Regions from separate parts of the Lysinibacillus sp. GJ-1 genome, predicted to be linked through region 3. Evidence: riboswitches for the same ligand, from Rfam matches in the RefSeq annotation. Region 3 holds a riboswitch; each other region holds the start of a gene.
The links. Region 3 has a riboswitch for cobalamin ahead of LO754_RS12210 (ABC transporter substrate-binding protein). Riboswitches for the same ligand answer to the same signal wherever they lie in the genome.
Positions count from the first base shown of each region.

Region 1: linked by a shared signal. The riboswitch ahead of LO754_RS20945 (iron chelate uptake ABC transporter family permease subunit) and the one ahead of LO754_RS12210 (ABC transporter substrate-binding protein) in region 3 are both predicted to bind cobalamin.
Region 2: linked by a shared signal. The riboswitch ahead of LO754_RS14280 (energy-coupling factor ABC transporter permease) and the one ahead of LO754_RS12210 (ABC transporter substrate-binding protein) in region 3 are both predicted to bind cobalamin.

Region 1 covers NZ_CP088912.1:4,208,274-4,214,400, forward strand. The annotation lists gene LO754_RS20925 (S-layer homology domain-containing protein) at 1-400, opposite strand, end outside; gene LO754_RS20930 (endonuclease Q family protein) at 505-1,626, opposite strand; gene LO754_RS20935 (hypothetical protein) at 1,744-1,914, opposite strand; gene LO754_RS20940 (ABC transporter ATP-binding protein) at 2,001-2,798, opposite strand; gene LO754_RS20945 (iron chelate uptake ABC transporter family permease subunit) at 2,804-3,850, opposite strand; cobalamin riboswitch at 3,999-4,192, opposite strand; gene LO754_RS20950 (YdhK family protein) at 4,345-4,941, shown strand; gene LO754_RS20955 (response regulator transcription factor) at 5,037-5,729, opposite strand; gene LO754_RS20960 (sensor histidine kinase) at 5,736-6,127, opposite strand, start outside.
Region 2 covers NZ_CP088912.1:2,880,824-2,886,950, forward strand. The annotation lists gene cobK (precorrin-6A reductase) at 1-29, opposite strand, end outside; gene LO754_RS14265 (sirohydrochlorin chelatase) at 26-976, opposite strand; gene cobJ (precorrin-3B C(17)-methyltransferase) at 991-2,661, opposite strand; gene LO754_RS14275 ((2Fe-2S) ferredoxin domain-containing protein) at 2,665-3,036, opposite strand; cobalamin riboswitch at 3,173-3,352, opposite strand; cobalamin riboswitch at 3,609-3,792, shown strand; gene LO754_RS14280 (energy-coupling factor ABC transporter permease) at 3,936-4,682, shown strand; gene LO754_RS14285 (energy-coupling factor ABC transporter substrate-binding protein) at 4,684-4,956, shown strand; gene cbiQ (cobalt ECF transporter T component CbiQ) at 4,960-5,736, shown strand; gene LO754_RS14295 (energy-coupling factor ABC transporter ATP-binding protein) at 5,729-6,127, shown strand, end outside.
Region 3 covers NZ_CP088912.1:2,526,408-2,532,534, forward strand. The annotation lists gene LO754_RS12190 (cytochrome c oxidase assembly protein) at 1-626, opposite strand, end outside; gene LO754_RS12195 (DUF2243 domain-containing protein) at 649-1,164, opposite strand; gene LO754_RS12200 (hypothetical protein) at 1,710-1,913, opposite strand; gene LO754_RS12205 (precorrin-3B methylase) at 2,150-2,824, opposite strand; gene LO754_RS12210 (ABC transporter substrate-binding protein) at 2,874-3,869, opposite strand; cobalamin riboswitch at 4,033-4,218, opposite strand; partial or broken gene LO754_RS12215 (GTP-binding protein) at 4,397-6,127, shown strand, end outside.

The DNA of each region.
Region 1 (6,127 bases), 1.7 Mb from region 3:
CAGTTAACGTAATCAGCTCTGCCTCTTGAATTGAAGCTCTAAGCTTTGCACGATCATTTGTATAACCAAACCCCGTCACTGGCTTTTCTACATCATCTTGTAAGTCTTTTAACACATTTTTAGTTGTATACCCCGAATAGGCAAACCCTTTATTATAGGATGTAAGTAAACCTTCTTGTTGTAATGCCTGTGCTACAAAATCTGTATAGCCTAAGCCAATGGCTCCGACTTCATTCATACCATGTGCTAATGAATCGCCTAGCGCTATGTAATCAGCCTGTACAACCCAGCTTGGCGCTATATGATCTTCTTTCTTTTCCGCACTTGCACCTACAGGTATTGTTAATTGTAAAGCTAGCATGCTAGCAGCTAAAAAACGAAATTTTTTTGAAAATTGCATATACCCACTCCTCCTGCTCATCTACTAATTACTAGTTTACTAGATTAAGGATAAAAGTGGGTGCATTATATTGTAAATACTTTGGCTAGCATTCTTTTCCTGCTCTATTTATGCTGTACCTTTCCATAGACACCTCCACCACCAACCTCAATATGTAATTGTCCCGTTCTCGCTAAATCAATCATCGTAGCTATTTTCTGTGGCACAATTTCCTCGAGTTGCTCGGTCGTGATACGGTGTAAAATCGTCATTTCAGTCCCAAATGCATGTAATAATCTTTCCATCATTTTCGGACCTAAACCTGGTATAAAATCAAGTGGTACTTGATGGATGTAAGGTGGTCTTTCACGTTCATCAACATACGGCTCTGATAGTTCCTTAATACGTGTCGCAACACCTTTAATAATTTTCGAGCTTGCACAAGATGTACAAAGCGTATCGTCTGCACTTAGCTGATTACCACAATTAGCACAAACAGTTTGATAATATTTGCCGAGCAATGGATTTAACCCATAATTCGCCACTACTGCCCGCCCATCCTGTTCATGAAGCGCCATCTTTAATTCGCTAAAATTAGCCGCCATTAATTTTAGTTTTTGATATTCACGAGCCATTTTCCCAAGCGAATGTGCATCAGAGTTTGTAACAAATGTATAGGCTTGAAGTTCTTTTATGTTTTTGACCATATTGGAATCAGAACTTAAACCAAGCTCTATAGCATCTATAAGCTGTGGATTGAATACTTCTGTTAAGCTTATATGAACACCTTTTCCAAATAAACTTTTAAATGGCGTAAAAACATGTGCTGGAATAAAAAGCCCCCCTAATTCCCGCACTTTTTGTTGTACAGTTTGGCCTTCACAATAAATACGCTGTGAACTTAAATGGATGTTTTTCATATACTGGCTCATCCAATTCGAAAAATTCTCCATCACTTGAATAGTAGGGAAATAAGCTAGCACATGAATTGGTCCATGGCAGGAGCTATCATATATTTCGATTTCAGAACCTGGAATAAGCGTTGTTTCTTGAAATCGGAGTCCACCTTGCGATAACTCCTTTAGTTTGCCTTGTTGTATCATTATATTCATTTCAGCAATGACTTCTGGTGAATGACAATCAATAATGCCGATAATATCAAGCCCTTTTTTGGCACTAGCCATCTCTAAAATCCGTGCTAATGTTAACGTTTTACTCCCAGTAATTTTCACTGCGCGCCCACTCATTGTTCGTCCAATATGAATATGTAAATCTGCATAATAGTCATGAAACAATGTACACATCTCCTTTTGTTTTATTATAAAATGAAAAAACCTTACATTGCTGCAAGGTATTTTCAAGCATTAGGATGGATGGTTTTGATGAGCGCCTTTATCAGTCTCGTACGAACCTGAACCTTGGTTTGGCATTGCTGCTGAATCATATGCAACCAATGTAACGCCAATTTTCTTTTCGAGTTCATTAATTTTTTCAAGCTGTGTGTGATCTAATTGTGCAAATTTTACTTCTTCCATATTCATCACGCATCCTTTCAAAAATAACGTTCCCCGAATATCTCACAACTATACAAAGGGCAATTGGATAATTTCTTTAAGCAGTGTTATGTGGAAATTGTTCGAAAATTGTTTGAGTGACTGGCACTTAAATAGGTTAAATATGGTTTGCCTGTTAGTGGATGTGTTTGAATGTCGGCGCATACTCCAAAAACATCATCCAGCAGCTTAGGTGTTAACACTTCTTCTGGCGTACCATATTGAACGATACGACCTTGTTGTAAAACATAAATGTAGTCGCAGTACATCGCGGCCATATTTAAATCATGTAAGGCGGCGACAACCGTCAAATGCAGTGTTTGAATTAAATCCATTAGTTGTAATTGATGGTGGATATCTAAATGATTTGTCGGCTCATCTAAAATAAGTATCTGTGCTTGCTGTGCAAGTGCACGCGCAACCATCACTCTCTTTTTTTCCCCTCCAGAAAGGGAACTAAAACTACGTGTTTCTAAATGGGCAATACCTGTTTGAGACAAGGCTTCTTTTACAATATTAAAGTCTTCCTTATTGTCCATCTCAAAAAGTTTTTTATGTGGTGTTCTTCCCATACTCACTAAATCTTTTACTTGAAAGTCGAACAACACAGGCGTTTCTTGACTGACAACTGCTAATTTCTTTGCGATGATTTTACTTGATTGCTTAAATATATCTTGCTCATTTAATAACACTGTACCGCTTTCTGGCTTTAATAAACGATACATATTTTTTAATAGTGTAGACTTTCCGCTACCATTAGAGCCAATCAACCCAACAAACTGCTTTGCTTTTATTTGAATGCTTACTTTCTCTAATATGCACTGATCATGAATGGAGAATGATACTTCCTTTGCTTCTAATGTCATCACCTTTAATCCCCTTCACCAAATGAATAATTGTTTCGACGTAGTAGCCAAATGAAAAATGGTCCCCCACAAAAAGCAGTAATAATACCAATCGGCATTTCTTCTGGGGCTATTAATACACGCGCTAACGCATCAGCCCAAACTAGAAAAATTCCCCCTAACAATGCACTTATGGGGATAACATGTTTATAATTAGAGCCAACTAACAAGCGTACGATATGCGGAATAATTAAACCAACAAACCCGATGGACCCACTTACTGCAACGAGCACACCTGTCAGTAAAGATACGAGTACTATTAGCTGTATGCGAAACTGTTGAAGATTTACCCCTAACGTGACGGCTGCTTCTTCCCCAAGTAGTAATAAATTCAGATTTCGATAGTATAGCCACAACAACCCAAATACGATAAAAAAGACAATGACTGGAATAAATAAATTACTCCATTTTGCTCCTGCGAGACTGCCTAACATCCAATACATAACGGCTTTAATCCCGCCCTCTTCCTTAGACATCATTAACATAAAATTCGAAGTGGCAGATAAGATAAAGGACACCGCCATCCCCGCTAGTAAAAGGCGAAAAATCGAAATACGTCCTCCTACACGCGACAACAAAAATACTAAGACAATTGCCATAAAAGAGCCTAAAAAAGCAGAGACTGAAAGGGCGTAGATACCTAAAAATGAAAACGCCCCTAAAATAATGACAGCCGTTGCGCCCACTGTTGCTCCCGAAGAAATACCTAAAATATACGGATCGGCTATCGAATTACGGACTAGTGCTTGAACAGCAGCACCAGCAACCGCTAAGCCTGCACCAACAACAGCCGCCAGGATCACACGAGGAACACGGATTTGCCATATAATAATCTCTTGCGAACGACTCCAATCCGCCTCTATAACATGAGGGAATAATGGCACTTTCGAAAGAATTACCTTCCATACATGTAACGGCGTAACTGACACAGACCCAATCATAATGGCCACTGTCATAGACGTAATGAGCACTAGAAAAAGGGTCAAAGAAAATAACATAAATTTTTTATTCATTTGGTTATGAACTCCTTATCAATCATGATAAAGACGAAGCAATAAAAAAGGGCATTCTACGCATACATGCATAGAAATACCCTTAGCTAAACAAATTAGGAGAAATATCCATCAATTGTCCGTAATTGCTTGCATCCTCGTGGGCATTACAGGTATGAACTAACTGGCAGGTCTCCTGGCTTCGATTCATCGTATCTACGATTGCCTTCCCATTTAAAAACAGTGGCTACACTATCATAGAACTCCTCGTTACAGTTGCGGGACAGCGTCGGATTTACACCGACTTCCCTTTTAAGTGATGCTCGTGTTTACAAGCGTCACACCATTAGTATCTGAAATTTTAAAATTATGACGATTCTATCATACATCATTATCGTAGTCTATTATTTCCTTCATTTAGGAATCTATCTTTCCTCATTTCAAACTAAATCCATCATTTCTGCACATTTACTTGCTACATTAAAGACACATCCAAATCGAAGGAGGAAATTCATATGGTATTAAATAAAAATCGGCTCCTAATGTTAGTAGCAGCAATTGCTTTACTAATACTTTCAGCTTGTGCTGATAATACAGCGAAGTCAGAATCTGCTCAAAGCGACAAAACAGAGCACGGCGAAGAGATGGATCATGGGGATGAAATGGATCATTCCATGATGAATCATTCAAGCTCTGGTGAAGTTCCAGCCACTTTAAAAACAGCCGAAAATCCAAAGTTCCCTGTCGGCAGTAAGGCTATTCTTACAGATTGCCATATGTCAGGAATGACAGGAGCCGAAGCGACAATTGTCGGCGCTTACGATACGACAGCATACATTATTTCATTTGAGCCTACTACTGGTGGTAAGACAATTGAAAATCATAAATGGGTGATTCATGAGGAATTAATCGACCCAGGTGAAGCACCTTTATCACCAGGATCAGAAGTAAAAACTGATGCTACCCATATGACAGGCATGGAAAATGCGACTGTACGCATTGATGATGCCGTACAAACGACTGTCTATATGGTCGATTTTGCTTTAACAACTACTGGTGAAGAAATGAAAAATCATAAATGGGTGACTGATAGCGAGCTAGCGACAAAATAATGAGGTTGGGACAAAAGAGAAAAGGTGTTAGATTGATGGCAGTCAATCTAACACCTTTTCTCTGTTCCTTAAATTTTTTTAGTTATGTCCCAGCCTCATTCTAAAACCTTTTTGTCACCGCTTTTATGCCATTTATAGCCGATTCCCCACACTGTCTGTAAATAATCATCCACTGGAAAGCCACTTTTTCGAAGCTTATCCCGTAAATTGCGGACATGTGAATCAATCGTTCGGTCTTCAATTGCTACATTATATCCCCATACAGTGTTGATTAAATGCTCTCTAGAGAAAACTTTATTTTGATAATCAAGAAATAACGCTAACATCAAAAATTCTTTTGGCGTTAAAGAAATCATCTCTTGGTGAAAAGATAACTCAAAAGATTCTTTATTTAAGCGTAGCCCTTCGAAATTAATAACGATTTCTTCAGCCTTTGTTCTTCTTAAAACAGCCTGTATACGCGCTAACAATTCTTCCTCATCGAAAGGCTTTAAAATATAGTCGTCAGCTCCAAGATTTAGCCCTTTTATAATATCAGCCTGTTCCCCTTTTGCCGTAAGCATAATAACTGGTACGTCCCAAAACTTCCTTATTTCCTGACATACTTGCCAGCCATCCATATCAGGCATCATAATATCTAACAGCACTAAATCTATATGATGTTCTTCTAAATATTCTAAAGCATCTCTTACAGACGACCTAGCAATACAATGAAAAGAAGGTTCAAGATAAAGGGTAAGTAACTCTAACATCCTTGGTTCATCGTCAATTAATAATAATGTTTTCATTTGTTCCTACTCCTTAAACAATAATTTAAAAGTAGTCCCTTTGTTTTCCTCACTAACAACGGTAATTTCCCCTCCATGTGCATGAACGAGCTCCTTTACAATGGCAAGTCCTAATCCTAAACCGCCATTGGCACGCGTACGAGATTTATCAACCCTATAAAAACGTTCAAAAATATAAGGTAAATCCTTCTGCGGAATTCCTTTTCCGGTATCTTTTATAATAATTGATACGAAATGATTGTTTCTTTCCACTTGTAAGAAAGTCGAATCTCCTGAGGAACAATAAGTCAGCGCATTATTTAACAAATTCAAAAAAATTTGCTCCAACCTTATTGTATCAGCCAATAAAGTTAGTCCCGCTTCACATTGCACAAAAAGGTCAATTTGTTTTTCATGGA
Region 2 (6,127 bases), 350 kb from region 3:
TCGCTTGTCCCTGCTAACATGAAAATCATTTCACTAGCTCCTCTTCATGATGGTGGTCATGATCGTGGTGGTGATCGTGATCGTGGTCATGATCGTGGTGGTGATCGTGATCGTGGTCATGATGATGATGGTGATGACCATGGTCGTGGTCATGGTCGTGATGATGCTCCACGAATGCCGATGCATTAATACGGTACTGACATGTATCACAGTTCATTTTTACGTCTCCTGCAATGGCCTCTTCCATACGATCTAGCAACACCGTTTTTAATTTTGGATGGTAGCCAAAGTAATCCGCCAATTGGATGTCTAAATCAGCATATGTGGCTGCATAGCTCTTTTGCATCCCCTCCATACGCTCCATTAAGATCCCTGTAAATAAGAAATACGGCAACATAATAATCTTTTTCGCGCCAAGACGATAACAGCGTTCGATTCCTTCGTCCACTGAGGGATTCGTTACGCCCATAAATGCACACTCCACTGTTAGGACATCTAACTGTTCCCAAAGCAAACGACCAATTTTATAAAAATCACTGTTTGCATCCGCATCACTTCCACCGCGGCCGATAAATAAAATCGCAGTATCTTCTTGTTTTTCTTTAATATTCAAGCCTGTTCCTGATAAACGTTCTGTTAAAATATTTAACACTTCTTCATGCACACCAAGTGGTCGCCCATATGTAAAAGTTACATCCGGATATTTTAAACGAGCTGCATCAATCGCTGCAGGGATATGAATTTTTGAATGGCCTGCTTGCAATAAAATAATGGGCACAGCATACACCTCTGTAGCGCCACGCTTTACACATGCATCAATACCTGCTGGGATATTAGGTGCTTCAAATTCTAAAAAGCAAGTTTCAACGATATAACTGTCGTCAATTGAAGGAGTCAATTGTTGAATAAACGTGCGTACCTCATCATTTCCTGCTGCTAAACGGCTCCCATGGCCAATAAATAAAATTGCTTTCATTTCTTTTCTCCTCACTAGTCGCCGCACGGTGCTGGCTCTACTTTTATTTTGGATGACATATCTTGATACGTAAAATGCAATATTTTTTTCACTCGTTTAAAATACTTAAACAAGCGTTCATTTGGATGTGCATTTGCCTTATATTCCTCGATAATCGCTGTAATAAGCGGAATAAGCTGTTCTGGCTCTAACCCCTCTACGACAGGCTGTGCTGCATGTGCTGTTCGACCTACTGGCTTTGCTCCGATAAAGACATCAAATTTACTTTTGCGATAAACAATACCGATATCATCAAACACAGCACGATAACATGCCATGCCACAGCCATTAAAGCCAATATTTAATGTTTTCGGCAATGACAACCCACCAAGTTTTGCTTGAAGTTCTTCTGCATATGGGATGGAATCAGCCTTCTCCCCATAACAGAAATCACATGCCTTTAATGACAAGACATCCCCAATTGGTGAGAGTAAAAACCCTACTTCTTTCAACTTCTCTGTTATCGCTTGTGGTTCTGTCGTTGGGATTTTTAAGTGAATTTGATGGTCTGGCGTATACTCCATCGTGCCTTCATCTCCCACAACTTCAGCCAATGCCATCATCTGCTGTGGTGTAAAAAATTTATTTGCTACCCCAGGGCTAACAGCTAGTTCAAAAATTGACTCCATTTTTTGTTGAACTAGCTTTGGTGTAGCTTTTGTTGCAGTTGTCCCCTGCACCATTGCAAGTGCTGTTGCTGCCATTTCTAAAGACGATTTTGTCGGTGTTGATACAGGCGTAATGGCAATATTACTTTTCATCCGTCCTGCATTTGGATCTGCCGCAAAATCATGGCTTGCAGTACCTGTTTCTTGGTTCATTGCCCACGGTTCATTTTCTTCTCTTAAACGCTGATGAGGACGTAAAGGCTGTTTTTCTTCCCCGAGCGTATATTTACGTTGATAGCCTCGCGGTGTAATCATTTTATTATCATAGAAAAACGTCGAAGAGTTGCCGATAATAACCGTTGTTAACATGCCGATATCATGCTCAAGCATCTCTGCTAAAGTCGTCATCGTAATTTCCTGACGCTCTCGGTAGGCACTCTTGACAAGACCTACAGGCGTATCAGGCGAGCGATATTCAAGTAAAATTCGCTGGGCTTCTACAATTTGACGTGTACGGCGACCACTTTTTGGATTATATAAAGCGATGACAAAATCCGCCATAGCTGCTGCTTCCACACGCTTGGCGATTAAATTCCATGGCGTTAAATGGTCACTTAAACTAATGGTGCAAGAGTCATGCATAATCGGTGCACCTAGTAAACTTGCACAGGAATTAATAGCTGAAATACCTGGTACGATTTCGACTTCAACACCTGTTGCTTCTGTCCAACCAAGCTCAATAAGCACTTCATAGACAAGCCCCGCCATCCCATATACACCTGAATCTCCACTTGAAATAACAGATACAATATTGCCAGCTTCCGCTTGACGTACTGCTTCTTGCGCTCGTGAAACTTCTTCTGTCATGCCCGTACTAACAATCGACTTTGCACTAACTAAATCCTGAATAAGCTCAACATACGTTTTATAGCCAATAATAAATTCACTTTGTTGCAGTGCCTCCACAGCACGAGTCGTAATATGGTTAAAATCACCAGAGCCAAAGCCCACAACAAAAATCTTTCCTTTTTGCGCCATTTTTTACCCCTCTTTCACCTTGTCGATGCCTTTAATGGCAGTTGTTTGCGGTGTACGCTGTAATGTACCTTCTTTCAGTGTAAAAACATGTTCACTATGTAAAGAGTCATGGTTTAAATCTTGTACAAGTGTTCTTCCGTGTTCAACCGATGGCACACGATACCAATTTCCTTGTGGATAAGCGATGACAACACAGGCATCTTTGCATCTGCCATTACAGCGCGTTCTTGTCGTATGTATTTCCTTATCAAGTGCTAATTTCTCGATTTCATCTCGTATTGCTAGGGTAATTTCCTCTGCCTCTTTTTTCATGCAGCTACTGCCATTACAAATAAAAAGATGTGTTTTCATTCCCTCTAAGTTCCAAGTTGTCATTGCTTTTCTCCCCTCATTTACTTTTAGGAAAAAGAAAAAACCTTCACTCTATATCGAAGAGTAAAGGTTTTGTAGAAGCCAAAATAAAAACGAATATACACGTATCCGCTCTCGCTTCACTTCTCCCTCCGAAAAGTTTGCATGCCATCAATAAGCAGGTTTCCTGACTTAAGCTTCCTTTTACTCTCGCGCCTTCCCAAGTTTTCAGTGGCATTGCGATTTCATCAGCTATTACAGTAGCGGGGGCTGTATCGGATTTACACCGATTTCCCTATTATCTCGAACTTTTTCGAGCACTTATAGATGTATCTATATTAAATTGAAATGCTGTAAGTTTTTAAAATGAATTGAAAAACTGTCTCTATCATAGCCTATTTTTTTCATACTTTTCAACATTTCTTTTTCATTTATTAGATTTTTAATAAAATTTCAACAAGTATTTCATTGAAAGCGACCGTTATTCTCTTGTATTTATCTGAATTTTCTAGAATGTCAAACAACGAAAAAATTTTTTTATAAAAAAAGGATAGCTTACGAATGGAAAAACATGTTACACTGTGTCGTGAAATCTCACAATTTCATCTTTTTTCGGTGCGAAGTGTAGCCATTTCGCTTAAAAGGGAAGCCGGTTCAAGTCCGGCGCGGTCCCGCCACTGTACTAGGGAGTTTTATAGAGAATGTCACTGTCCAATGGACGGGAAGACCTATAAAACGTTGAACTAAAGCCAGGAGACCTGCCGAAAAAAACGTGATCGTTTCAACCTACGAGGATAGGTGTGCGGCTTGGCAGATGATGATTCTATTTGCTTTTTCAGCTATGCACTTTTCCTAAATTAGGAGAAGTGCTTTTTTTATTGCGCACGCTACATTCGAAAATTTTGATTTAAGGAGGAGAGATTTTGAAATTATCTTTTTGGAAACTTAGTTACTTCCTACTAGCATTTTTACTAGTACCAAAACGAGCATTTGCCATGCACATCATGGAAGGATTTTTACCGATTGAATGGGCGATATTCTGGTGGATTATTTCGATTCCATTTATTATTTTAGGGTTACGCTCAATTCGCAAAACAATTGATGAAAACCCTGAAACGAAAATGATATTAGGGCTATCAGGGGCATTTGCATTCGTCTTATCTGCATTAAAGATTCCATCTGTTACGGGCAGTTGCTCACACCCTACTGGTGTTGGACTTGGCACAGTCCTGTTTGGCCCATTAGCAATGAGTGTGATAGGGACAATCGTCTTATTATTCCAATCGTTACTATTAGCGCATGGTGGCATTACCACTCTTGGTGCAAATGCTTTTTCCATGGCGATTGTAGGACCAATGATTGCGTATGCTGTTTTTAAAGGTGCTCAAAAAATCGGTCTATCCTTTTCTCTCGCTGTCTTTTTTGCAGCAATGCTTGGGGATTTGGGTACATATGTTGTCACATCCGTTCAACTTGCACTTGCCTTCCCTTCAGAAGTGGGAGGCTTTATGGCTTCATTCACGAAATTCGCAGGGATTTTCGCGTTAACACAAATTCCTCTAGCAATTAGTGAAGGGATTTTAACTGTCATTGTGATGAATTTCTTAAAAAAATACAATGTAAGCGAATTAAAAGCTTTACGTGTTTTCTCTGCAAAGGAGGCACATTAACATGAAGAAAAATTTACTGTTATTAGCTATTGTGATATTTTTAGCAATCATCCCTCTATTCATCCAAAAAGGCGCTGAATTCGGCGGTGCTGACGGTGAAGCTGAAGCAGCCATTGGTGAAATAAACAAAGAATACGAACCATGGTTTGAAAGCTTATGGGAGCCACCAAGTGGTGAAATTGAAAGTCTATTATTCGTCTTACAAGCCGCTATTGGCGCTGGTTTTATTGGCTATTTCGTGGGCTATATGCGCGGTAAGCATAAAGAAGGTTAAACGATGTTACTCATTGATAAGTATGCTTATATGAATAAACTAGCGTCCGTTCATCCGTTAGAAAAAATGACGTTCTCCCTTGGGTTGTTGCTATTGTCGCTTATCATGAGAGATGAACAAATTTCACTCATTACATTTCTTGTAATGAGTGCTTTTATCATTTTAGGCGCAAAAATTCCTTTACAATATTATGCAAAACTCCTGCTTTTACCGAGTTTTTTCTTGCTCTCCAGTTTACTATCTATTTTGATTTCGATTGCACCTGCTGCTAGTATTTTGCCGGCGCATCTATGGACATTTTCGCTAAGCCAGTGGACCATTTTTATAGGAAATGACAGCTTGATAACAGCGCGGCACCTGTTTTTCACCGTTTTGGGCAGTATTAGTTGTTTATATTTTTTAATTTTAACGACTTCCGTACAATCCATTTGTTATGTCTTACGGCAATGGCGGTTGCCAGCTTTATTTGTAGAGTTGGTAGAGCTAACATACCGTTTTATTTTTATCTTTTTGAACAGCATGCAAAAAATTCATCTTGCACAACAAGCACGTCTTGGTTATCAATCACCAATGCAATGGCTTCGGTCGATTTCCATGCTTATTGCAGCACTGTTTGCCGAAATGTTCCAACGCAGTCGCGAACTAAATAATGCGATGCAGGCACGCGGTGGCGAAGCTGTCTATTGGCAAGAAAGTAGTAGCTACAACAAGAAAAACTGGTTAGGCATTGTTATTATTTTCGTATCCCTCATTATCTATGGAGGTATTTCTCATGACTGAGCTTTATTTTGATCTTCAACATTTATCTTATGCTTATGCAGACGGCACTAAAGCTTTAACAGATATTACTTTGCAAATACCAAAGGGAAAAAAAATTGCCCTGCTTGGTCACAATGGCGCAGGTAAATCTACGTTATTTCAGCATTTAAATGGTATTTTAAAACCGACAGCTGGCACTATTTCTTTTTGTAACGAAACGCTTAGCTATTCTAGAAAAGCATTAGCAACATTACGACAACAAGTTGGCATCGTCTTCCAAGATGCGGACAATCAACTTTTTTCTGGTACCGTCAAGCAAGACATAGCTTTCGGGCCATTAAATCTTGGCTGGTCAAACGAAAAAATTGAAGAAAAAATCGCGTGGGCTGTTGCGCAAACAGAGGTTGAAGCA
Region 3 (6,127 bases):
TGCGCATAAATATATTTTGATAAAATTCCATGTCCTACTAATGCAATAATTAAAACGATTGCTCTGTAAATAAAGGATTTTCTGTAAGGAACGGGGTCTACATAAAGAATAGAGATCGTAAATACATACCCCGCTAGAAATACATGTAAATGGACAACTACATGTAAGAAACTATTGTCATGCATAAGTGCATATAGGTTAGTCGTGTATAATAACCAAAGCCCTCCGATATTCAGTAAAGTCGCAACTATTGGATGTGTAAGTATATGGAGAGGCCAGCTTTTTAGTATTTTGGTAAGTGCACGTGCTAATGAAGTACTCAAAGTTCTTAGTAAAAGTGTCATAGGCGCTGCCATCACAATAAGCAATGGCGCTAACATGCCTAAAAGTAAATGACTCACCATATGTGCCGTAAAATCCATCGTTGCACGATTTGCTAAAGGCCCAGCAACCGCTATAACCGCTAATACTATCCCTAAAACAAAACATACAATGCGATAAAGTGGCCACGTTTTATAATGACGATTTGAAATAACAGTAGCACTAATATACATGATTAATAAAATACTAAATAACAATAAAAAAAATAGTTGTGCATAATCGTGTAGAAAGCCGTCCTGATTCATCTGAGCAATATGATTACTATGTTTAGCGCTCATAAGATGTAGCCTCTTGTATGTGATAAGCGTTTTTAGTACGCATAGTAAGATAAATCCCTATAATAAGTAGTGTTGCAGCAAAGATATTCCAAATTAAATCGTATGTTATTACATTTTCTACATACCTTATCTGATGTATCCGCATTAACTTATGTTGAATAATACCATCATATAATTGAAACCCTCCTGCTCCTAAAAATACACCACCTAGCCATCTTGCTAACCTTAGTCCATTTTTGCGACGTAAATCTGCAAATAAAAATAAACCTGCAATTGTCGCAAACCAACTAAATGCGTGAAAAAAACCATCCGATATTAAACCAATATCAGTTGTCGATTTATCGTAAAAATGATGCCAGCGTAATAGTTGATGAAAAAAGGTTTCATCTATAAATGCAACTAATCCTATACCAAAAAGAAACCCTGACCATACATTTCGCTTTGCATAAGGATGTCCATTTTTTAGCATTGAACGATTATTCTCTTCATGGGTTTTTATAATCATTCCTTCTTTCTCTAAGTTTGTGTTATTATTCCCTAATGTCACAGCGATTACACCTTCAATTAAATAGTGCAAATGAAGTTAATAATTGGCACTAATAAAAGCCCCTAAAATCTTCAATCTTTAGGGACCTATCACTTCATTCTTATAATTTTTAGTGTGGGTAATGTGAACGAAATCATTCACAAAATTTTCGCAGTGCCGCACTCAATTCTTCACTAACCATTAGTACACCATGACCAGTGATCATTACATTAGGCTTTAATGCTGCTAACTTTTGGCATGCCATCAAGCAATACAATTCTTTCTTATGCGGATTCCCATATAGCACTAGATTGACAAAACTGTATACATATATACCTTATCTAATACTTCTAGTAACAGTTACTATCAGTCAAAAATAGTTTGTCAAAATCTTCAATTATGTCTATGCATTATTTAAAGTATAGAATGACAATAAAAAGACAAAATATAAGTTCGTAGTGTTTCACTACTTATAGGGCTGCTGAGAGAAATCAAAGCAGCTTTTTGTTATTTTTCCCTATATTTCAAGTCATCAATTTTTCCATAATAGCCCAAACTTTATTGTACGATGAATGGGGTTGCTTTTTCTCATTTTGAATCCCACGTCTTACTAAACGAAATCCTCTTGCTTCAAGATCTGCAATAGCAACATCTAACTCTTTATTATTTTTGCGCTGTATTGGCGGTAATCGAAACACACCATTTTGTGCTGATAAACGATTAAACATTTCTACATCCCCTTAAAATGTAATCGACTTAGCGTGAGCACATGATATATGATTTATTCAACTAAACTGCCGGTATATATGTCCAATTTAAGAAAAAGAAAAAGTGTTAAATTGACATTAGTCAATCTAACACTTGAGTACAAGTTGCTTCCCGTTCTTCGCTCCATAGGGTCTATCTATCATTTTGGATAACGATACTGTCATCGTACATAAACAACGAAAAGGATAACTTTACTTTATTTTACATTATGCATTATTTGCCAATATTCAGCAGTATTCGTTCTGCGATAAAATTTATAGAATGGCTCATGTGGACGTGCATGTTGTTGATATACCCCAATTATATGCTGTAAAAGGCTGGCTATTTCTTGCACGGAAACGCCTTTAGCAAATAGTGTACCCGCCTGTGCTTTTGCCCCCATTGGAATAGCACCTAAATAAACATCGAAGCTATCTTTTTGATAGACAAGTCCAATATCATCATAGACGGCATTATAGCAAGCGGACGCACAGCCATTGACATTTAGACGCAGTCTGGAAGGCACCGTTTGTCCCTGCAACTCAATGTATAATTGTTCTGTTATCTCCGCCGCTTCCATCCTCTCTCCATCACAAAAATCACAAGCCTTGAACGCAACGATGGAGCCTGATGGTGTCATATATAAGCCCGCTTCTTGCAGTTCACTTATAACGTCTTGAACTGTTTGCGTAGGGATAGACAACAATAGATTATAGGATGCTGAATATTTAAAGGCCCCACTGTCCCCTACGACTTCTGCAATTTTTTGAAATTGCGCGGGTGTATAATGTTTATTGATAATACCAGGACTTACTGCTAGACGAGTAAATTGACCATCTATATTTAATTTTTCAAATGTACATTCTGGTATATTTGAACGAAATGCATTCATTTTTTATTCTCCTTAAAAAAGATAACATCTAGCTAGCTCTCTGAAGTTATTAAAAATTTTCCGGATAGAATCCTCTAGCCAAAATGTTGATAGCCTCTGCCGCACGAACCCCTTCTGAAGCAGCTGAAAGTGGTAATATGACAAAACGCTCATTGTGCACAGCATCTGTTTCCTTTAATGCAGGATCATTTTTCAGGAAATGTATTTTGTCTTCAGCACTTTGAGAACCGTAATCAATCACGACAATTACTTCCGGATTGCGTTCTACTGTTTCTTCTTTTGAGACAGTTGTCCATCCAGATTCAACTTCACCAAAAATGTTTTTACCGCCAGCGACAGTGACAAGCTCATTCATAAAATTTTGAGCAGCAGTAAAGACTTCCTTATCTCCACTATCATAGACAAGCACACGTAGCTCCTTTTCTCCTTGCGGTAATTTTGCACGTACTGCATCAACTTCTTTTGTCATTTGATCGACTAATGCTTCTCCTCGATCTTCAACACGGAAAATTTTTGCGATATTGCGAATATCCATAAAAATATCATCTAATGTTGGTTTCGTTATACTTGAAGATTGATGTAAATATGTGTGGATACCAAGTGTCTCTAATTCTTCTGGTGTACCAACACCCTTTTCACTAAAGCCACTTTTCCATCCAGCGTATAAAAAATCGGCTTCACTATCTATCACTTGTTCTTTTGTTGGATACTGCTCTGCTATTACTGGTACTTTTTCGTAGGCAGCTTGTAAAGGTTCATAAATTTTATCATCCAAATAGGCTGTACCAACCATTGAATCTTCTAAGCCTAAAGCTAACATAATTTCCGTTACATGCTGATTTAAACTAATCGCCTTTTTAGGTGCTTCTGTATAAACTTGTGTAGTACCATTATTGTCAATGGTTACTTCTGTCGTCTCGCTTTGAGCAGGCTCGATATGCTCACTTTGTGCAGCACTTTGCGAATTGTCTTTCGCACTACAAGCGCCTAAAATGCTTATAATCGCAATGGCAACAACTAGCCACATGCCTTTCCATTTGTTCATGGTTCCATTTCTCCTTTAGTTATGTATTTGGATTTGTATAGGAAGAAATCAATGATTTCCTTGCTACTAGCACATAAAAAAAACCCCTTGTTTCCAAGAGGGTGTCATAGTGATAAATACATTGGGTATTTAAACAATCACTATCACCATCCTCGTGGTGTTAAGTAAATAATACATATTGGCAGGTATCCTGGCTTAGGTTCATCGCTTATACGTCTTCCCATAGTTCAACTACAGTGACTATTGTATAAACTCCCCATTTACAGTTGCGGGACAGCATCGGAATTTCACCGATTTCCCTTTTAAGCAAATGACTAAAGCCATTTGCACCAATATATAGCAGTTTTTAGTTATAAAAATAGACTAGCAGAAGGTATTTTTGATTTCAATCACACAAAAAAATCCATAAATGATACTTGTTAATAAACTATCACTATTTAAACACGAATGCGAACTATTTGTCACGAAATGTTTGAGCGATCATTCTGGTACAATGAGAAGAGACTACATTAGAAATGAGGATTTTTATGTATAAAACGATTGGTGTGCTCGCACATGTCGATGCAGGAAAAACAACTTTTTGTGAGCAATTATTATTCCACACAAATAGTATCCAATCTCGTGGAAGAGTCGATCATCAAGATACATTTTTAGATAATCATGCAATTGAACAAGCCCGAGGAATTACCATTTTTGCGGAACAAGGACGGATGCAAATAGAAAATGATACATATACGCTGATTGACACACCCGGGCATGTAGACTTTTCACCTGAGATGGAGCGTGCTATACGTGTAATGGATTATGCCATCATTATTGTCAGTGCAGTAGAGGGTGTACAAGGTCATACAGAAACGGTTTGGCAATTGCTCCGTCAATACCATATACCAACCTTTTTCTTTATAAATAAAATCGACCGCGAAGGGGCAGATATCAATGCGGTGATGAACCAATTACAAAAAGACTGTTCCGACAACATCCTATTAATCGATGCCCCATTACGCAAAGATTTTATACAAAGCTATATTGCAGAGTGGCTAGCCGAGCGCGATGAACAACTACTCTAGGCCTTTTTAACAGATACACTCGATGCCTCAACGTGCCTGTCACAATTACAAAAGATGATTAACGAAGAGCGAGCATTTCCCTGCTTTGTTGGTGCTGCTTTAAAAGATATTGGGATCAAGGAATTTGTATCACAGCTTCCTCTCCTGACAGAGACACACTTCGACCATCAAGCACCCTTTCAAGGGGAAGTATTTAAAATTCGCCATGATGGCACACAACGCTTAACTTTTATAAAAGCTTTACAAGGATCATTGCATACTCGTGATGACTTTGCATTTGGCGATGTTACCGAAAAAATAACTGAAATTAGGCTGTATAATGGGCGTCGTTTTCAGACAGCCCAAGCCGTACAAGCAGGAGACATTTTTGCAGTGAAAGGGCTTAGCATGGCGAAGATAGGAGACATTTTAGGAAGTACACTACTCCCAAAACCTTATGAACTTGTGCCTACATTACAAGCAAAAGTACTGTATGAAGGGCAACAGCATATAAAGGAAATTTTACAGATTTTTCGTTTACTAGAAGCCGAGGAGCCATCGTTACGAGTCGTTTGGCAAGAAAAATCCCAAGAAATTCATGTACATATTATGGGTGTCATACAACTTGAAGTACTTGCTGAAGTATTAAAAAATCGCTTTTCACTTGTTATTACCTTTGATAAACCTCAAATTTTGTATATGGAAACTATTGCAACGACTGTAACAGGCTACGGACATTTCGAACCGCTCAAGCATTATGCCGAGGTACACTTATTCATGGAGCCGAACATCCGCGGAACTGGGAATACGTTTGTTAATGCCTGTCATGCTGATGATTTATCAGTAGGTCACCAACGCCTTATCGAAAAACATTTATTTGAACGCGAGCATCACGGTTTATTAACTGGTTCTCCTGTTACTGATATTCGCTTTACACTGTTGACAGGACGAGCTCATATCAAGCATACCGAAGGAGGAGATTTTCGGGAAGCTACTTTCCGTGCATTAAGACAAGGGCTAGAACAAGCCGAAAATATCTTACTTGAGCCCTATTACCGCTTCAAAATGAAAGCGTCCAATGATTTTATCTACTGAATGATGAACGATATTCAACAAGCAGACGGTACTTTTGACTCACCGATCTTGTCAGAGGAGCAAGTCATTTTAACAGGACGTGTACCAGTTGCAACATTTATGCACTATAGTACTACT